One region of the Streptomyces sp. NBC_00385 genome, then DNA from elsewhere that is predicted to be linked to it. Evidence: riboswitches for the same ligand, from Rfam matches in the RefSeq annotation. Region 1 holds a riboswitch; the other holds the start of a gene.

Evidence for each region. A riboswitch is a leader RNA that binds a small molecule or an ion and turns the genes downstream of it on or off. The one in region 1 is predicted to bind glycine.
Region 2: another riboswitch for glycine. It lies ahead of gcvP (aminomethyl-transferring glycine dehydrogenase); the one in region 1 lies ahead of gcvT (glycine cleavage system aminomethyltransferase GcvT).

Annotation. Positions count from the first base shown of each region.
Region 1 is NZ_CP107951.1:2,170,770-2,179,764, reverse strand. It holds gene OG959_RS09460 (L-serine ammonia-lyase) at 1-1,057, opposite strand, end outside; gene glyA (serine hydroxymethyltransferase) at 1,226-2,500, opposite strand; gene gcvH (glycine cleavage system protein GcvH) at 2,520-2,897, opposite strand; gene gcvT (glycine cleavage system aminomethyltransferase GcvT) at 3,000-4,115, opposite strand; glycine riboswitch at 4,258-4,350, opposite strand; gene OG959_RS09440 (AAA family ATPase) at 4,520-5,206, shown strand; gene OG959_RS09435 (enhanced serine sensitivity protein SseB) at 5,310-6,080, shown strand; gene OG959_RS09430 (enhanced serine sensitivity protein SseB C-terminal domain-containing protein) at 6,254-7,060, shown strand; gene OG959_RS09425 (ABC transporter permease) at 7,455-8,447, shown strand; gene OG959_RS09420 (ABC transporter substrate-binding protein) at 8,492-8,995, shown strand, end outside.
Region 2 is NZ_CP107951.1:7,509,311-7,518,305, forward strand. It holds gene OG959_RS33460 (DUF881 domain-containing protein) at 1-34, shown strand, start outside; gene OG959_RS33465 (FHA domain-containing protein) at 225-1,013, shown strand; gene ftsR (transcriptional regulator FtsR) at 1,055-1,798, shown strand; gene OG959_RS33475 (bifunctional nuclease family protein) at 1,852-2,325, shown strand; gene OG959_RS33480 (MerR family transcriptional regulator) at 2,493-3,110, shown strand; gene OG959_RS33485 (DNA polymerase IV) at 3,204-4,667, shown strand; gene OG959_RS33490 (PRC-barrel domain-containing protein) at 4,589-4,960, opposite strand; glycine riboswitch at 5,074-5,171, shown strand; gene gcvP (aminomethyl-transferring glycine dehydrogenase) at 5,365-8,250, shown strand; gene OG959_RS33500 (DUF5999 family protein) at 8,333-8,539, opposite strand; gene OG959_RS33505 (hypothetical protein) at 8,862-8,995, opposite strand, start outside.

The sequences.
Region 1 (8,995 bases):
AGGCGGAGCCGACCTCGCCCTGGCAGCCGACCTCGGCGCCGGAGATGGAGGCGTTCTCCTTGAACAGCATGCCGATGGCGCCGGCCGCCAGGAGGAAGCGGACGATGCTGTCGTCCTTCTCCGCCTCGGTGGCGCCGCCTGCCGCGAAGTTCATGTAGTAGTGCAGTACCGCCGGGATGATGCCGGCCGCGCCGTTCGTCGGAGCGGTGACCACGCGGCCGCCCGCGGCGTTCTCCTCGTTGACCGCCATCGCGTAGAGGGTGATCCACTCCATCGCGTGGGTCTGCGGATCGCCCTCGGCGCGCAGCTGGCGGGCGGTGTTCGCGGCGCGGCGGCGGACCTTGAGGCCGCCGGGCAGGATGCCCTCGCGGGACATGCCGCGGGAGACGCACGCCTGCATGGCGCGCCAGATGTCGAGCAGCCCGGAGCGGATCTCGTCCTCGGTGCGCCAGGCGCGCTCGTTCTCCAGCATCAGGGAGGAGATCGACAGACCGGTGTCCCGCGCGAGCCGCAACAGCTCGTCGCCGGTACGGAAGGGGTGCCTGAGTGCCGTGTCGTCGGGGACGATCCGGTCCTCGCCCACCGCGTCCTCGTCCACGACGAAGCCGCCGCCGACCGAGTAGTACGTCTTCTCCAGGAGCGGGGCGCCCTCGTGGTCGTACGCGAAGACGGTCATGCCGTTGGCGTGGTACGGCAGCCTCTTGCGGCGGTGCAGGACCAGCTGCTTGTCGGCGTCGAAGGCGATCTCGTGCATGCCGAGGAGGTTGATCCGCCCGGTGGCGCGGATCGCCTCGACCCGGTCGTCGGCCGTCTCGACGTCGACGGTACGGGGGGACTCGCCCTCCAGGCCGAGCAGCACGGCCTTGGGGGTGCCGTGGCCGTGGCCGGTGGCGCCGAGCGAGCCGAAGAGTTCGGCGCGTATCGAGGCGGTGTGGGCCAGCAGGCCCTCGTTCTTCAGCCGGCGCGCGAACATACGGGCCGCGCGCATGGGGCCGACCGTATGGGAGCTGGACGGGCCGATGCCGATCGAGAACAGGTCGAAGACCGAGATGGCCACGGGGTGACTCCTAAGGGTTGGTAGACGCCGTTGTCTGCCGGGTGGTGCGGTACGGGCGGGGGTGGGCCCGAAGAGCGGGACAAGGAAGCGCGGGCAAGGGATGGGGCACCGCGCTCACTGTTCAGTGTGCGCGGTGCCCCGCCCCCATGTGCAAATGAGCCGGTCCGGCTACTTCACACCGGGGTACAGCGGGAACTTGTCGGCGAGCGCGACGACGCGGGCCTTCAGGTCGTCCGCGTCAGCCTCCCCAAGGGGAGAGGGCGCCTTCAGCGCCGACGCGATGATCTCGGCGACCTCGGTGAAGTCCGCCGTCTGGAAACCGCGGGTGGCGAGCGCCGGCGTGCCGATCCGCAGACCCGAGGTGACCATGGGCGGCCGCGGGTCGTTGGGGATGGCGTTGCGGTTGACCGTGATGCCCAGCTCGTGGAGCCGGTCCTCGGCCTGCTGGCCGTCCAGCTCGGAGTTGCGCAGGTCGACGAGGACCAGGTGCACGTCGGTGCCGCCGGACAGGACGGAGACGCCGACCTCGGTGACGTCCGGCTGCACCAGGCGCTCGGCCAGGATGCGGGCGCCGTCCAGGGTGCGCTGCTGGCGCTCCTTGAACTCCTCGGTCGCCGCGACCTTGAACGAGACCGCCTTGGCCGCGATCACGTGCTCCAGCGGACCGCCCTGCTGACCCGGGAAGACCGCCGAGTTGATCTTCTTGGCGAGCTCCTGGGTGGAGAGGATCACGCCACCGCGCGGACCGCCGAGGGTCTTGTGCGTGGTGGTGGTGACGACGTGGGCGTGCGGCACCGGGTTGGGGTGCAGGCCCGCGGCGACGAGACCGGCGAAGTGCGCCATGTCGACCATCAGGTACGCGCCGACCTCGTCCGCGATGCGGCGGAAGGCGGCGAAGTCCAGCTGGCGCGGGTAGGCGGACCAGCCGGCCACGATCAGCTTCGGCTTGGACTCCTTGGCGAGGCGCTCGACCTCGGCCATGTCCACGACGCCCGTGTCGTCGACGTGGTACGGGACCACGTTGTAGAGCTTGCCGGAGAAGTTGATCTTCATGCCGTGGGTCAGGTGACCGCCGTGGGCCAGGTTCAGGCCCATGATCGTGTCGCCCGGCTTCAGCAGCGCGAACATGGCGGCGGCGTTGGCCTGCGCGCCGGAGTGCGGCTGCACGTTCGCGGCCTCGGCGCCGAAGAGCGCCTTGATGCGGTCGATCGCGATCTGCTCGACCACGTCGACGTGCTCACAGCCGCCGTAGTAGCGGCGGCCGGGGTAGCCCTCGGCGTACTTGTTGGTCAGGACGGAGCCCTGGGCCTCCATGACCGCGACCGGAGCGAAGTTCTCCGAGGCGATCATCTCGAGGGTGGACTGCTGACGGTGGAGCTCGGCGTCGACAGCGGCGGCGACGTCCGGGTCCAGCTCGTGGAGGGAGGAGTTCAGAAGCGACATCAGGTGGTCCCTTGGGGTCTCAGTTGCCGGAGAACGCGGTGTACTCGTCCGCGGAGAGCAGATCTGCGGGCTCATCCGTGACGCGTACCTTGAACAGCCAGCCGCCTTCGAACGGAGCGGAGTTCACCAGGGACGGGTCGTCCACGACGTCCTGGTTCGCGGCCGTGACCTCGCCGGTCACCGGCGAGTACAGGTCGCTGACCGACTTGGTCGACTCCAGCTCGCCGCAGGTCTCGCCCGCGGTCACCGTGTCACCGACCTCGGGGAGCTGGGCGTAGACGACGTCACCGAGCGCGTTGGCCGCGTACTCCGTGATGCCGATCGTGGCCACACCGTCCTCGACGGCCGACAGCCACTCGTGCTCCTTGCTGTACCGCAGCTGCTGGGGGTTGCTCATGACCTGAATTCTCCTGTACGCGGGGGAGTGCTGATGAACGGTGGTCTTACGGTGTGAGACAGGACTGCGTCACGTACGCGGTGCCTGTCGCGCCCCGTGGTTCTACTTCTGGCGCTTGTAGAACGGCAGCGCCACGACCTCGTACGGCTCGTGGCTGCCCCGGATGTCCACGCCGACGCCCTCGGTGCCGGGCGTGGCGTGCGCGGCGTCGACGTACGCCATGGCGATCGGCTTGCCGAGCGTGGGGGAGGGCGCGCCCGAGGTGACCTCGCCGATGACCCGGCCGTCCGCGACGACCGAGAACCCGGCGCGCGGCACCCGGCGGCCCTCGGCCACCAGGCCGACGAGCTTGCGGGGCGGGGCGGTCTCGGCGCGCTCCGCGGCGGTCTCCAGCGCCTTGCGGCCGACGAAGTCGCCCTCCTTCTCGAACTTCACGACCCGGCCGAGACCGGCGTCGAACGGCGTCAGCGCCGTGGTCAGCTCGTGTCCGTACAGCGGCATGCCGGCCTCCAGGCGCAGCGTGTCGCGGCAGGAGAGCCCGCACGGGATCAGGCCACGCGAGGCACCGGCCTCGGTGAGGGCCGTCCACAGCTGCTCGGCGTGCCCGGGCGCGACGAACAGCTCGAAGCCGTCCTCACCGGTGTAGCCGGTACGGGCGATGAGCGCGGGAACCCCGGCGACCGTGCCCGGTAGCCCGGCGTAGTACTTCAGGCCGTCCAGGTCGGCGTCGGTGACGGCGGCCAGGATGGCGGGGGACTCGGGGCCCTGGACGGCGAGCAGCGCGTACGCGTCGCGGTCGTCGCGGACCTCGGCGTCGAAGCCCTCGGCGCGCGCGGTCAGGGCGTCCAGCACGATCTGGGCGTTGCCCGCGTTGGCGACCACCATGTACTCGGTCTCGCCCAGCCGGTAGACGATCAGGTCGTCCAGGATGCCGCCGTCCTCGGCGCAGATCATCGTGTAGCGGGCGCGGCCCACGGAGACGGTGCCGATGTTGCCGACGAGCGCGAAGTTCAGCAGCGCGACGGCCTCGGGGCCGGTGACGGTGATCTCGCCCATGTGGGAGAGGTCGAAGAGCCCGGCCTTCGTGCGGACGGCGTTGTGCTCGTCGCGCTCACTGGCGTACCGCAGGGGCATGTCCCAGCCCGCGAAGTCGGTCATGGTGGCCCCCAGCGAACGGTGCAGGGCATCGAGGGCTGTGAGGCGGGGGGCGGTGCTCATGGATAAAGGCTCCCAGGGCATGACGACGAGGACGATCCCTCCCCATCTGTCATCGGAACCTGAGAGGTTCGCCGAGAGACCCCGCAGGGGTTCGGCTTGCACCTTGGGTGGAGCCGCTGAGCGACTCGCTTTTCAGATCTGCCTCATCCACGCGGTACGGGGCCTGAGAGATTCAAGGGAGGATCTTGCTCCTTCGGCGCCCGGCACGGGGCCGGGACTCTCCCGCGCGGATTCGAGCGGCCTTTATGCAGTTGACGGGGTCATCATCGCACGCATTGCGGGAGAGTGGGGGGCCGGTACCGATGCCGGTCTCCTGCGGGATCCGGCGGGTCGGACGGTTGTGCCGCATTACCTTTTCTTTACACTTCTTGGGCAGGTGTGGGTCAGCCGACAGGGGGAGGGCGATGACGTTGCAGCGGTACGCGACGACCGCGGGGGTCGCGCACGGCGCACTGCCCGCACAGCCGGGGGTACCGGCCAGGGAGATCGTGGGCCCGCACGCGCCCGTCGTACGGGATCTGCGGCAGCGGGACGGGCGCAGCCCGCGCGGCCTGCACTTCGCGGCCGGCGACGTGGTGGTGGTCTCCGGGCTGCCCGGCAGCGGCAAGTCGACGCTCATTGACCGGGCCGTCTCGGAGCACGCCATCGACTCCCAGAACACCAGGGACCGCTGGGCGGCCCGGCTGCCCCGCTTACTTCCGTACGCCCTCTACCGCCCGCTCGTCCGCGTCGCCCACTACTGGGGGCTGTGGCGGGTGCTGCGCTCCGGCGCCTCCGTCGTCGTCCACGACTGCGGCACCCAGGCCTGGGTGCGCGGCTGGCTGGCCCGTGACGCCAGGCGCCGCGGCCGCACCCTGCACCTCGTCCTCCTCGACGTCACCCCGCGGACGGCGAGGGAAGGGCAGCGCGAGCGCGGACGCGGAGTGTCCGGGTACGCGTTCGCGCGGCACCGCAAGGCCGTGGGGCGGCTGCTGCGGGACACCGAGTCGGGTCTGCTGCCGCTCGGCTGCGCCTCGGCGGTGCTGCTGGACCGGGAAGCGGCGGGCCTGCTGACGCGGATCACATTCGCAGACGCACAGAGTGAGGCCTGAAAACGACCTGTCCGATGGCTGGACAGCCTGTGTGCGACTGGCGGGTACCGGGGGCCGCGGCGTTAACCTCTTGCTGCACGACATGGGGTGAGAGAGGGAACCAGTGGACATTCCGGCACCGGCCGGGCCCCATCCGCAGGGCGGATGGCCGGCCAACGAGCTCGAAGAAGTACTGAGCGCCTCGCTCGGCAGCCCGGAGGCGGGCGGCCGACTGGTGGAGGTGCTCGGCCGCAGCCACCTCTGGGTGCCCCTGCCCAACGGTGGCTCGCCGGACGCCACCGACCTGGATCTGCCGACGCTGGACGTCGAGGGCGCCCCGTACGTCCCCGTGTTCAGCTCCGAACACCAGTTCCTCACCTGCGTCGGCGCGCACATGTCGTTCACCGTGGCCCCCGCGCGCGAGTTCGCCCGGGGCCTGCCCCCGCAGCTCGGCATCGCGGTGAACCCGGGCGGTGCGGTCGGCATGCCGCTGCCGCCGCCCGCCGTCGCCGAGCTCTGCCGGGCCGGGCGCACCGTGCTGGACGGGCCCGCCAGTGGCGGCCGGGTCCGGCTGTACGAACCGGACTGGCAGCAGGAGCCCGTCGACTTCCTCTCCGCCGCGGCCGGTGAGTTCGAGGAGAGCGGCGTCGTGCTCAGCGCCCGCCGCGCCCTGGCCAGCATCGAGGGCGGCGACCCCGTCCTCTTCGTCGGCATCGAGTTCTCCACCTGGGACGGTGCCGGACGCAACGCCCCCATGGACGCCCTGGGGCGGGCCCTGGGGCGCGTCGAGGTGCCGTGGCCGGTCAACCTGGTGCTGCTCGACGTCGCTCAGGACCCGGTCGCCGACTGGATGCGGGCGCGGGTGCGGCCCTTCTACCAGCGCGCCGCCGAGTAGCGGTACGGCACGGGGACCGGCGGCGCGGGACGACGGCCCGGTCCCGCGGAGTCAAGTCGGTGTCAGGGCCGACGCATAAGCTGGTTTGATGGCTGGTGCCTCGGCACCGAGCCGTCCCCGAGAGCCCGGGAGCGGCAGCCGAGACGTTGGATCGAAGAGGGGCGGGACCCAGGGTGAGTGCGGCAGGCAGCGCGGCGGCCGGGCAGGTCGAGCACATGCTGCGCCAAGTGACGCCCGGGCGCTACGACGCGTACGAGGCGCTCCTCCAGGCACTGGCGGCCGACCGGATCTGGATGCTGCTCTGGCACGGCCGGGCAGGCTCGCCCGACGCCCAGTACGGGAACATGGAGATCGACGGCCTCGGCTACGCCCCCTGTGTCACCTCGGCCCAGGAGCTCTCCGCCAGCGGCTGGAACCGCGACCACGAGGTCGTCGGCGGCCGGGACATCGCCCGTGCGCTGTTCCCCGACCGCTGGGGCATCTGGCTGAATCCGCACGCCCCGGGCGGCGGAGTCGGCATCCCCTGGCTGGACCTGCGCCGGATCGCCACCGGCCTGGACCGGATGCCGGCCGGGCCGCTGCGGATCAGCGAACCCGCCATCGAGATCCCGCAGTTCTACGCGCAGCTCACGCAGCACGCCCACCGCACCCCCGCGATCCGCTCGCTGCGCCGCGCCTGGGTGCAGCCCGCGCTCGGCGTCCCGTACCTCGCCATCGGTCTCGATCTGTACGACACGAGCGGCCCGTCCGTCGACACCGTGCGGGCGATGATGCAGCAGTCCATCGGCACGGTCCCGGAGGGGCTCCCGGTGTCCACCGTCGCGATGGCCGACGAGTACGACCCGGTCGCGATGTGGCTGCGCGTCAACTCCCGTCCGTTCTACGACCGCGAGCCGCACGCCCCGGCCGGCCGGGGCGCGGTCGTCGCTCCCGGTTACGGATACCCGCAGGCGCCCGGCCCCGCCCCGCGCGCCTACTAGGCCCCGTTCAGGCCGGTCCCAGGACCGGACAAACGGCCCCTGGCTGGACAAGGTGCCCGCAGCGGTCGCCCAAATCGCCACTCAATAGAGCCTGTTGGGCGTCATGTCCGTTCTGGTGGATTAGCGGCCGAGTAGTCCGCTCACTCGATCAAGCTGTCCGGATAACGGAAGATCACTCAACGCATCACGGTTGAGCAAACATTCCCCGTCAGGGCTGGCGGGTGATCGCAAAAGGGCTGAAGACTCCACGGAGCAGGTGCTCCATGCCCTTCGCGCCCCACTCACGAGCAGGGCCCGTACGGCCGCGCACCGTCGCACGATTCAGGTTATGAAGAAGCCGCTACAGCGGCGGTCATGGGCCGGCCACCGCCGGCCGAGAGGGGTCTCCAGCGCAATGACGGCACCTATCGAGACCACCAGGGCGGATGCACAGCCCGAAGCGGTGCTGGAAGGCGCAGGCCGTAAGGAGATCGAAGGCCGCTCGCTCGGCCGTATCGCCTGGACCCGCTTCAAGCGGGACAAGGCGGCCATGGCCGGTGGCATCGTTGTCGTGCTGCTGATCCTCGCCGCCGTGCTGTCCAAGCCGCTCCAGTCGCTCCTGGGGCTCGACCCCAACGCGTTCAACCAGAGCCTGGTCGACCCCGTGATGCTGGCGCCCAAGGGCGACTTCGGCGGGATGAGCCTGGACCACCCGCTCGGTGTCGAGCCGCAGACCGGCCGCGACATCCTCGCGCGCATCCTCGAAGGCTCCTGGGTCTCCCTCGTCGTCGCCGTCGGCTCCACGCTGCTGTCCGTCGTCATCGGTGTCGTCATGGGTGTCGTGGCGGGGTTCTACGGCGGCTGGGTGGACAGCGTCATCAGCCGGCTGATGGACACCTTCCTCGCCTTCCCGCTGCTGCTCTTCGCGATCTCCATCTCCGCCTCCCTCCAGGGCAACGCCTTCGGGATGGAAGGGCTCACGCTGCGGATCGCGGTCCTGATCTTCGTGATCGGCTTCTTCAGCTGGCCCTACATCGGCCGCATCGTCCGCGCGCAGACCCTGTCGCTCCGGGAGCGCGAGTTCGTCGAGGCGGCCAGGTCGCTGGGCGCCCGCGGACCGTTCATCCTCTTCCGCGAGCTGCTGCCCAACCTGATCGCGCCGATCCTCGTGTACGCGACGCTGCTGATCCCCACGAACATCCTCTTCGAGGCGTCCCTGTCCTTCCTCGGCGTGGGTATCGCGCCGCCGCAGGCTTCCTGGGGCGGCATGCTCACCCAGGCGGTCGACCTCTACGAGGTGGACCCGATGTTCATGGTCATCCCCGGTATGGCGATCTTCATCACCGTGCTGGCCTTCAATCTGCTGGGGGACGGGCTGCGTGACGCACTCGACCCTCGTGGCAAGTAATCGCGGCAATGCCGCACTGGACTAGCGAGGGGGCTTTCCTCACCATGCAGAACAGAAAGACAGCAGCCGCCATAGCGGTGGCCGTAGCGGTGTCGCTCGGCGCCTCGGCGTGCAGCAGCGACTCGGACAGCGGCGGCAAGGGCGGTGGCGGCGGCAGCGCCAAGGCGGACGCCGGCCTGTCGAGCATCGTCAACGCGAGCGACAAGAAGGGGGGGACGGTCACGTACGAGCACTCCAGTGGCCCGGACTCCCTGGACCCCGGTAACACGTACTACGGCTGGGTGCAGAACTTCGCCCGCCTGTACGCGCGTTCGCTGGTGACCTTCAAGCCGGCCGCCGGCAAGGACAGCCTGCAGGTCGTTCCCGACCTGGCCACCGGCCTCGGCAAGGCCAGCGCGGACGCCAAGACCTGGACGTACACGCTCCGCAAGGGCGTGAAGTTCGAGGACGGCACCGAGATCACCTCGAAGGACGTCAAGTACGCCATCGAGCGCTCCAACTTCGCGCCGGAGGCCCTGTCCAACGGCCCGACGTACTTCAAGGCCTAC
Region 2 (8,995 bases), 5.3 Mb from region 1:
GCGGCCTGACTACTCTCGGTCGTCGACCCAGTGAACCCGGGACGTGTGGGTGCCGGGGGACTCGGGCAGGAGGTTGCGGGGGGTCGCCGCATCGTAATGGTGGTGCGTGGTGGAAACTGTCGAGTGGATACGGACGTTGTGAAGATGTCCGGGTCGGCAGGTGTGTTCATTCAGGGTTCGTCCTGCCCCACGGGCGGGTCTGTTTCGGTCAAGGGGAATCGCCCGTGAAGTTGTTTGGGAAGTTGTTCGGCAAGAGCGCTCGCGATGAAGCCGCACGCCATCGCGCACCGCGCCATGGCCAGACGGAGGAGCAGGGCGGCGAGCGCCCGCTCTTCCGCGATCAGGTGGCAGGCGCGGGGGGTGACAATTCGGGTGGTTCCGGCGCGTCGTCTGTTGACCCTGCCGGTCCCGGCCGCATAGGTTTCGGAGAACCGTCAACCTCAAGTACGGGTGGAGGGTTCGCCCCGAGGCAGGAGGCTTCGTCCATGCCGGTCTGTACGAGGTGCGGTCACCGTAATGCCGAGGCCAGCCGGTTCTGTTCCAACTGCGGTGCGCCGCTGCGGGGCGGTGTTCCGGAGCGGGCCTCGGAGACGACGTCGACCATCTCCATCTCGGGCCTGGAGGCCTACGAGGCGGAGGCGACGGGACAGACATCGGTACCGTCGCTCTCGCCCGAGGCGCAGGCAGCCGTGGACGCCCTGCCGCTCGGCTCGGCGCTCCTGGTGGTGCGCCGGGGGCCGAACTCCGGCAGCCGTTTCCTCCTGGACAGCGAGCTGACCACGGCCGGCCGCCATCCGCAGAGCGACATCTTCCTCGACGACGTGACGGTTTCGCGTCGTCACGTGGAGTTCCGCCGGAGCACCGACGGCAGCTTCACCGTGGGGGACGTGGGCAGCCTCAACGGCACCTACGTCAATCGTGAGCGCATCGACTCCGTCGCGCTGTCCAACGGCGACGAAGTGCAGATCGGCAAGTACCGGCTGGTCTTCTACGCAAGCCAGCGCGGCATCTGACCCGGCCCCCGACCCCGTCGGGGGAACCCCCAGGAAGGTCCATGCTGAGAACACCGACGGGCGGTGCCGGACACGGCACCGCCACCGCCGACGACCGCCCGATGAGCATCGGCACGGTGCTCCTGCAGCTGCGGGACGAGTTCCCCGAAGTCACCATCTCCAAGATCCGCTTTCTGGAGGCCGAGGGGCTCGTCGAGCCGCAGCGGACCCCTTCCGGTTACCGGAAGTTCCGTCCTGACGACGTCGAGCGGCTGGCTCAGGTCCTCCGGATGCAGCGGGACCACTATCTTCCGCTGCGGGTCATCCGGGAGCACCTGGACGCCCTCGCCCGGGGCGAGCAGGTGACCCTGCCGGCTCCGGGTGGTGAGCCTGATACGGCCGGCCACAGCTGGAGCGGCGCGTCCGTCCGGGCCACCGCTGCCCGTATCGGCCGTGCCGAGCTCCTCGCGGCCGCGGAGGTCACCGAGAGCGACCTCGATGCCTGGGAGTCGTACGGTCTGGTCGCGCCGTCGGGGGAGGGCGGCTACGACGCCGCGACGGTCACCATCGCCAGGCTTGTGGCGGATCTGGGGCGATTCGGTCTCGAACCGCGTCATCTGCGAGCGATGCGAGGGGCCGCCGACCGGGAGGCCGGGCTGATCGAACAGGTCGTCGCACCCCTGCGCCGGCACCGGAATCCGCAGACCAGAGCACATGCGGAAGCCACCGCGAAGGAGCTCGCCGAGCTGTCCGTGCGGCTGCATTCGGCCCTCGTCCAGAGCGCTCTGCAGATCCGTCTCCACTGATCGAGGTGGGGCCCGACTACCCAAACCTGCCGAGCACGTCCTAGGGTTGCTGTGTGAACGAGCTCGACGTTGTGGGTGTCCGGGTGGAAATGCCCTCCAACCAACCGATCGTGCTCCTGCGTGAAGTGGGAGGCGACCGGTACCTCCCCATTTGGATCGGTCCTGGTGAGGCGACCGCGATCGCCTTCGCCCAGCAGGGCATGGCTCCGGCCAGGCCGCTGACCCATGATCTCTTCAAGGATGTGCTCGAGGCCGTGGGCCAGGAGCTCACCGAGGTCCGGATCACGGATCTGCGAGAAGGGGTCTTCTACGCGGAGCTGGTCTTCGCCAGTGGAGTCGAAGTGAGCGCGCGGCCTTCCGACGCCATAGCGCTCGCCCTGCGCACCGGCACGCCGATCTACGGCAGTGACGGGGTGCTCGACGATGCGGGAATCGCGATTCCCGACGAGCAGGAGGACGAGGTGGAGAAGTTCCGCGAGTTCCTCGACCAGATCTCGCCGGAGGACTTCGGTACGAACAGTCAGTGACGTCCCAAGGGGGCTCCGCCAGCGCATCCGACAAGCCTTTCCCGGTTGTGAGTCACGGGAAACCACCCTCAGGGTGATTATCACTCGGCGTGCCGAGTGTGGCGATCGTTGACGCACCCCGGGTGACTGCCTACCTTCGAGTGGGCAGGTCAAGGACGGAGGTCGGCGTGAGAAGCAGCGGCGACGGTACGGCAGTGGGTGGGCCGTATCCGCAGCAGGGGAGTACAGCCGGCCACACCATCAGGCAACCGGCTGCGCCGGATGCGGTGGCGGGGGACGGCGTGAAATCGGCCGACGAGATCGGTTACCGAGGGCCGACGGCATGCGCGGCAGCGGGGATCACCTACCGGCAGCTCGACTACTGGGCCCGCACGGGCCTGGTGGAGCCGAGCGTCCGCCCGGCCTACGGGTCGGGCACACAGCGGCTCTACAGCTTCCGGGACGTCGTCCTGCTGAAGATCGTGAAGCGTTTCCTCGACACCGGGGTCGCCCTTCAGAACATCCGCACCACGGTGCAGCACCTGAGGGCCCGCGGTTTTCAGGACCTCGAGCGCATGACGCTGATGAGTGACGGAGCGACCGTGTACGAGTGCTCCTCGCCCGCGGAGGTCGTCGAGCTGCTCCAAGGGGGTCAGGGCGTCTTCGGCATCGCTGTCGGGGTGGTGTGGCGGGACGTGGACGCCGCGCTCTCTCAGCTGCACGGTGAGCGTGTGGACACCGGCGAGACGCTGATCGGCAACAACCCCACCGACGAGCTGGCCCGCCGCCGCAACCGGGCGGGCTGACCGGGTGGGAGGGCGGCCGCGCCCCGGGAAACCGGGGTGCGCCGGCCTCTGTGACAGGGCGACTGTCAGTGCCGTAGGGCACCATCGATTGATGTGAGAGCCGCGCCCACCATCCTGCATCTGGACATGGATGCCTTCTACGCTTCCGCGGAGCAGGCGGCGAAGCCGAGCCTGCGCGGTAAGCCGGTCGTGGTGGGCGGCCTCGGCCCCCGGGGAGTCGTGGCCACCGCCTCCTACGAGGCGCGTCGTTTCGGGGTGCATTCGGCGATGCCGATGGCGCAGGCCAGACGGCTGGCGCCGAACGCGGCCTATCTGGTGCCGCGCTTCACGCTCTACCGGACCGTGAGCGACCAGGTCATGGAGCTGCTGGGCCGCCTCTCGCCCCTGGTGGAGCCACTCAGCCTCGACGAGGCCTTCGTCGACCTGGAGGCGGGCGGGACGGCGGACGACACGGCCTCGGCCATGGAGATCGGCGAGCAGCTGCGCGGGGCGATCGAGGCGGTCACGGGGCTCAGCGGCTCCGTCGGCCTCGCGGGCTCCAAGATGCTGGCGAAGATCGCCTCCGAGGAGGCGAAGCCCAACGGGATCCTGCTGATAGAGCCGGGCACGGAGCGGGCGCTGCTGGCGCCCATGCCGGTGCGCACCCTGCCCGGCGTCGGCCCCGCCACCGCGGACCACCTGCGCCGCGCCGGAATGACCACCGTCAACGACCTCGCCGAGGCGGGCGAGGCGGAGCTCGTACGGCTGCTGGGCAAGGCGCACGGCAGCTCCCTGCACCGCATGGCGTCCGGATACGACGACCGGCCGGTGGTCGCCGAGCGCGACGCCAAATCGGTCTCCGTCGAGGACACCTTCGACACGGATCTCCACGACCGGGTCCGGGTGCGGACCGAGGTGGAGCGACTCGCCGACCGCTGCGTCCACCGGCTGAGGGCCGCCGGACGGTCAGGACGCACGGTGGTGCTGAAGGTGCGGCGTTACGACTTCTCCACCCTCACCCGCTCGGAGACGCTCCGCGGGCCCACGGACGACCCCTCGGTCGTCAGAGAGGCCGCTGCGCGGCTCCTGGAGGCCGTGGACACGACCGGGGGCGTCCGGCTGCTCGGCGTCGGCGTCACCGGCCTCGCCGACTTCACCCAGGAGGACCTGTTCGCCCAGGCAGCCGGTGAGCGGATGGCCGCAGAGCTCCCGGACACCGCGGAGCCGGGCGGGCACGCCGCTGCGGACGACGGAGGGCCGGAGAGCGAGGAACCCGCACACGAGAGCCCGGAGCAGCTCGCCGCGCGGCGCTGGCCGGCCGGGCACGACGTACGCCACGGGACCTACGGCCACGGCTGGGTGCAGGGGAGCGGGGTCGGGCGGGTGACGGTGCGGTTCGAGGAACCGGAATCGGCGCCCGGCCGGGTCCGTACGTTCCGTATCGATGATCCGGAACTGCAGCCGGCCGATCCGCTGCCGCTCGTGCGGAACCCGGTGGACTACTCGTCCTGGCCGGCCAGCTTGCCGAAGTCACGGTCCGGAGCGCTCTCGGCGGGCGCCGCCGAGTCCAGACCGTAGTGCCGGTAGAGCTGGAGCTCCTGGTCCGGCGAGAGATGGCGGCCGACCCCGAAGTCGGGTGCGTCCTTGATCAGGGCACGGTCGAAGGGGATGCGCAGCGTGTCCTCGACGAATTCGCTGGGCTCCAGCGGGACGAAGGCGTCCCGGCTGAACAGTCCGGTGCGCACGGCCGCCCATTCGGGCACGCCCGTCGCGTCGTCGAGATACACCTCGTCCACGGTTCCGATCTTGGTGCCCTTGCGGTCGAACGCCTTGCGGCCGATCAGGCTGCGCGGATCGATGTCGGTCTGCACGGTCCCTCCCACTGGTCGTGGCTGCTCCACAGGCACTACAGAAGTGCAGATCCGTGGCGTCGGCCACTCGAGATTTCCCTCGCATACCCCGCTGGTACGCTGGCCATGGCTGCTGACCCCGTGCGGGAGAGTCCTCCGGAGGAAAACCGGAGGGCGCCGAAGGAGCAAATCCTCCCCGGAATCTCTCAGGCCCCCGTACCGCACGGACGAGGTCACTCTGGAAAGCAGGAAGGGTTGCGCACGGCCACGGCCGGGCCGGAACCCTTCCTCACCGACGGTGAAAGCCGGTGCGCCCCGTGGGCACCGGTGAAGCTCTCAGGTTGAGATGACAGAGGGGGAGGCCGTTCGGGCACCCCGCGCCGTGGTGCCCCTCGCAGGTCGTGACAGACCAGGAGGCCTCCATCATGACCCCCCGTCGCACTTCGCTCTCCCAGCTGGAACAGGGAATCCCGTTCGAGCAGCGCCACATCGGTCCCGATGCCGAGGCACAGGCGAAGATGCTCGCCCAGGTCGGTTACGGCTCGCTCGACGAGCTCACCGCCGCCGCGGTGCCCGATGTGATCAGGAGCGCCGAGGCCCTGAACCTGCCGGCCGCCCGGACCGAGGCCGAGGTCCTCGCCGAGCTGCGTCTGCTCGCCGACCGCAACCAGGTCCTGGCCCCGATGATCGGGCTCGGCTACTACGGCACGTTCACCCCGCCGGTGATCCTCCGCAACGTGATGGAGAACCCCGCCTGGTACACGGCCTACACGCCGTACCAGCCCGAGATCTCCCAGGGGCGCCTCGAAGCCCTCCTGAACTTCCAGACGATGGTCGCCGAGCTCACCGGGCTGCCCACCTCCGGTGCCTCGCTGCTCGACGAGGGCACCGCCGCGGCCGAGGCCATGGCACTGGCCCGGCGCGTCGGCAAGGTCAGGAACGGCGTCTTCCTGGTCGACGCGGACACCCTCCCGCAGACCGTCGCCGTCATCGAGACCCGCGCTGAGCCGACCGGCGTCGAGGTCGTCGTCGCCGACCTCACCGACGGCATCCCCGCCGAGCTCGCCGAGCGCGGCGTCTTCGGCGTGCTGCTGCAGTACCCGGGCGCCTCCGGAGCCGTGAGGGACATCAAGCCCGTCATCGAGCAGGCCCACGAGCTCGGCGCGATCGTCACCGTGGCCGCCGATCTGCTCGCCCTCACCCTGCTCACGTCCCCCGGGGACCTGGGCGCGGACATCGCCGTCGGCACCACGCAGCGCTTCGGTGTGCCGATGGGCTTCGGCGGACCGCACGCCGGCTTCATGGCGGTGCGCGAGAAGTTCGCGCGCAGCCTCCCGGGCCGTCTCGTCGGTGTCTCCGTGGACGCGGACGGCAACAAGGCGTACCGGCTGGCCCTGCAGACCCGCGAGCAGCACATCCGCCGGGAGAAGGCCACCAGCAACATCTGCACCGCGCAGGTGCTGCTCGCCGTGATGGCCGGCATGTACGCCGTCTACCACGGTCCCGACGGGCTCCGGACGATCGCCCGGCGCACCCACCGTTACGCGGCCATCCTGGCCGAGGGCCTGCGGGCCGCCGGTGTCGACGTGGTGACCGGTGCCCACTTCGACACGCTCACCGTCCGGGTTCCGGGCAAGGCCTCCGCGGTCGTCGCCGACGCCCGTGAGCGCGGTGTGAACCTGCGGCTCGTCGATGGCGACCTCGTCTCTCTCGCCTGCGACGAGACCACCACCCGCGCGCAGATCGCGGCCGTCTGGGCGGCCTTCGGTGCCGAGGGCGACATCGAGGCGCTGGACGCCGCGACCGCCGACGCGCTGCCCGAAGGACTGCTGCGCACCGACGCGTTCCTGACCCACCCGGTCTTCCACCAGCACCGCTCCGAGACCGCGATGCTGCGCTACCTGCGCAAGCTCGCCGACCGCGACTACGCGCTGGACCGCGGCATGATCCCGCTCGGTTCCTGCACCATGAAGCTGAACGCGACCGCCGAGATGGAGTCGATCACCTGGCCCGAGTTCGGCGCGATGCACCCGTTCGCACCGGCTGAGCAGGCCGAGGGCTTCCTGACGCTCATCCGCGAGCTGGAGGAGCGCCTGGCCGAGGTCACCGGTTACGACGCGGTGTCCATCCAGCCGAACGCCGGCTCACAGGGCGAGTTCGCGGGGCTTCTGGCCGTGCGCGCGTACCACCGTGCCAACGGAGACGAGGGCCGGACCGTCTGTCTGATCCCGTCCTCCGCGCACGGCACCAACGCCGCCAGCGCCGTGATGGCCGGGATGAAGGTCGTCGTGGTGAAGACCGCCGACGACGGCGAGGTCGACATCGAGGACCTGCGCGCCAAGATCGCGCAGTACCGCGACGAGCTCGCCGTGCTGATGATCACCTACCCGTCCACGCACGGCGTCTTCGAGGAGCACGTCGCCGACATCTGCGCCGAGGTGCACGACGCCGGCGGTCAGGTGTACGTCGACGGTGCCAACCTCAACGCGCTGGTGGGCCTCGCCAAGCCGGGACACTTCGGCGGCGACGTCTCGCACCTGAACCTGCACAAGACCTTCTGCATCCCGCACGGCGGCGGCGGTCCCGGCGTCGGTCCCGTCGGGGTGCGCGCGCACCTGGCGCCGTACCTCCCGAACCACCCGCTGCAGCCCGCCGCCGGTCCGGAGACCGGTGTGGGACCGATCTCGGCCGCTCCGTGGGGCTCGGCCGGCATCCTGCCGATCTCGTGGGCGTACGTACGCCTGATGGGGGGCGAGGGCCTGAAGCGTGCGACGCAGGTCGCCGTACTCGCGGCCAACTACATCGCCAAGCGGCTGGAGCCGCACTACCCGATCCTGTACAACGGCCCGGCGGGACTGGTGGCGCACGAGTGCATCGTGGATCTGCGGCCCATCTCCAAGGCGACCGGCGTCAGCATCGACGATGTCGCCAAGCGCCTCATCGACTACGGCTTCCACTCGCCGACCATGTCGTTCCCCGTCGCGGGCACGCTCATGATCGAGCCGACCGAGAGCGAGGACCTCGCGGAGCTGGACCGGTTCTGCGACACCATGATCGCCATTCGCGGTGAGATCGAGAAGGTCGCCTCGGGCGAGTGGAGCGCGGGCGACAACCCGCTGGGCAACGCCCCGCACACCGCGGCCGCGCTGGGCGGTGAGTGGGAGCACGGCTACAGCCGCGAGGTGGCCGTCTTCCCCGCCGGGGTCTCGGCCGCCGACAAGTACTGGCCGCCGGTGCGCCGGATCGACGGCGCGTTCGGTGACCGCAACCTCGTCTGCTCCTGCCCGCCGCTGGAGGAGTACGACAACTGACGCCTGATCACAGGGCGTGACGCGGACACGCGTGGGGGCCGGTGCGGAGAACTCTCCGGGCCGGCCCCTTTCGTGCGGCCGTTCAGGCCGCCTTCACCACCCGGCCTGTTCCCAGCGGCCGGTGCGGGGCGATGATCTGCCCGTCCGGAAGCAGCTCACCGGTGTCCTCGAAGAGCAGGACGCCGTTGCACAGCAGGCTCCAGCCCTGTTCCGGGTGGTGCGCCACGAGACGGGCGGCTTCCCGGTCGGCGGAGTCGGCTGTCGGGCAGGCTGGCTGGTGCTGACACATGGCTGGGTTCTTTCGCTGCGTTGAGTTGAGTGTCCTGCGGCTTGAAGAGGTGTTCATGGCCGCCCCCCGTATCGATCGGTCCGGTCCCAGTGTTGCCCCACGGACGTCGATCCGCAGGGATTTCGCAGCAGCGCTTCCACTCCTCTGAGGACGCATCACCCGCCCGGACGGTTCAGGGCAACTGCACTGTCACTTCGGGTGGTTCGGGGTGGCCGGATGGGGCTAGTCCGGATGGGCAGGTGTGGCCCCCACTTGATGGCACTGTGCCCCGCCACCGGATCCGGTGGCGGGGCACAGTGCCATCAAGTGGGGGAGCCGGGGCTCAGGCGGGGGAGCCGAGGAGGGGGCCGGGGCCGGGTGCGATACGGGTGGTGATCACGGGGAGCAGATCGGCGACCCGGTGCGGACGGTGTGCCGCGATGCCCGGTGGGGCGGGAGCCAGCGGTACCAGCAGAT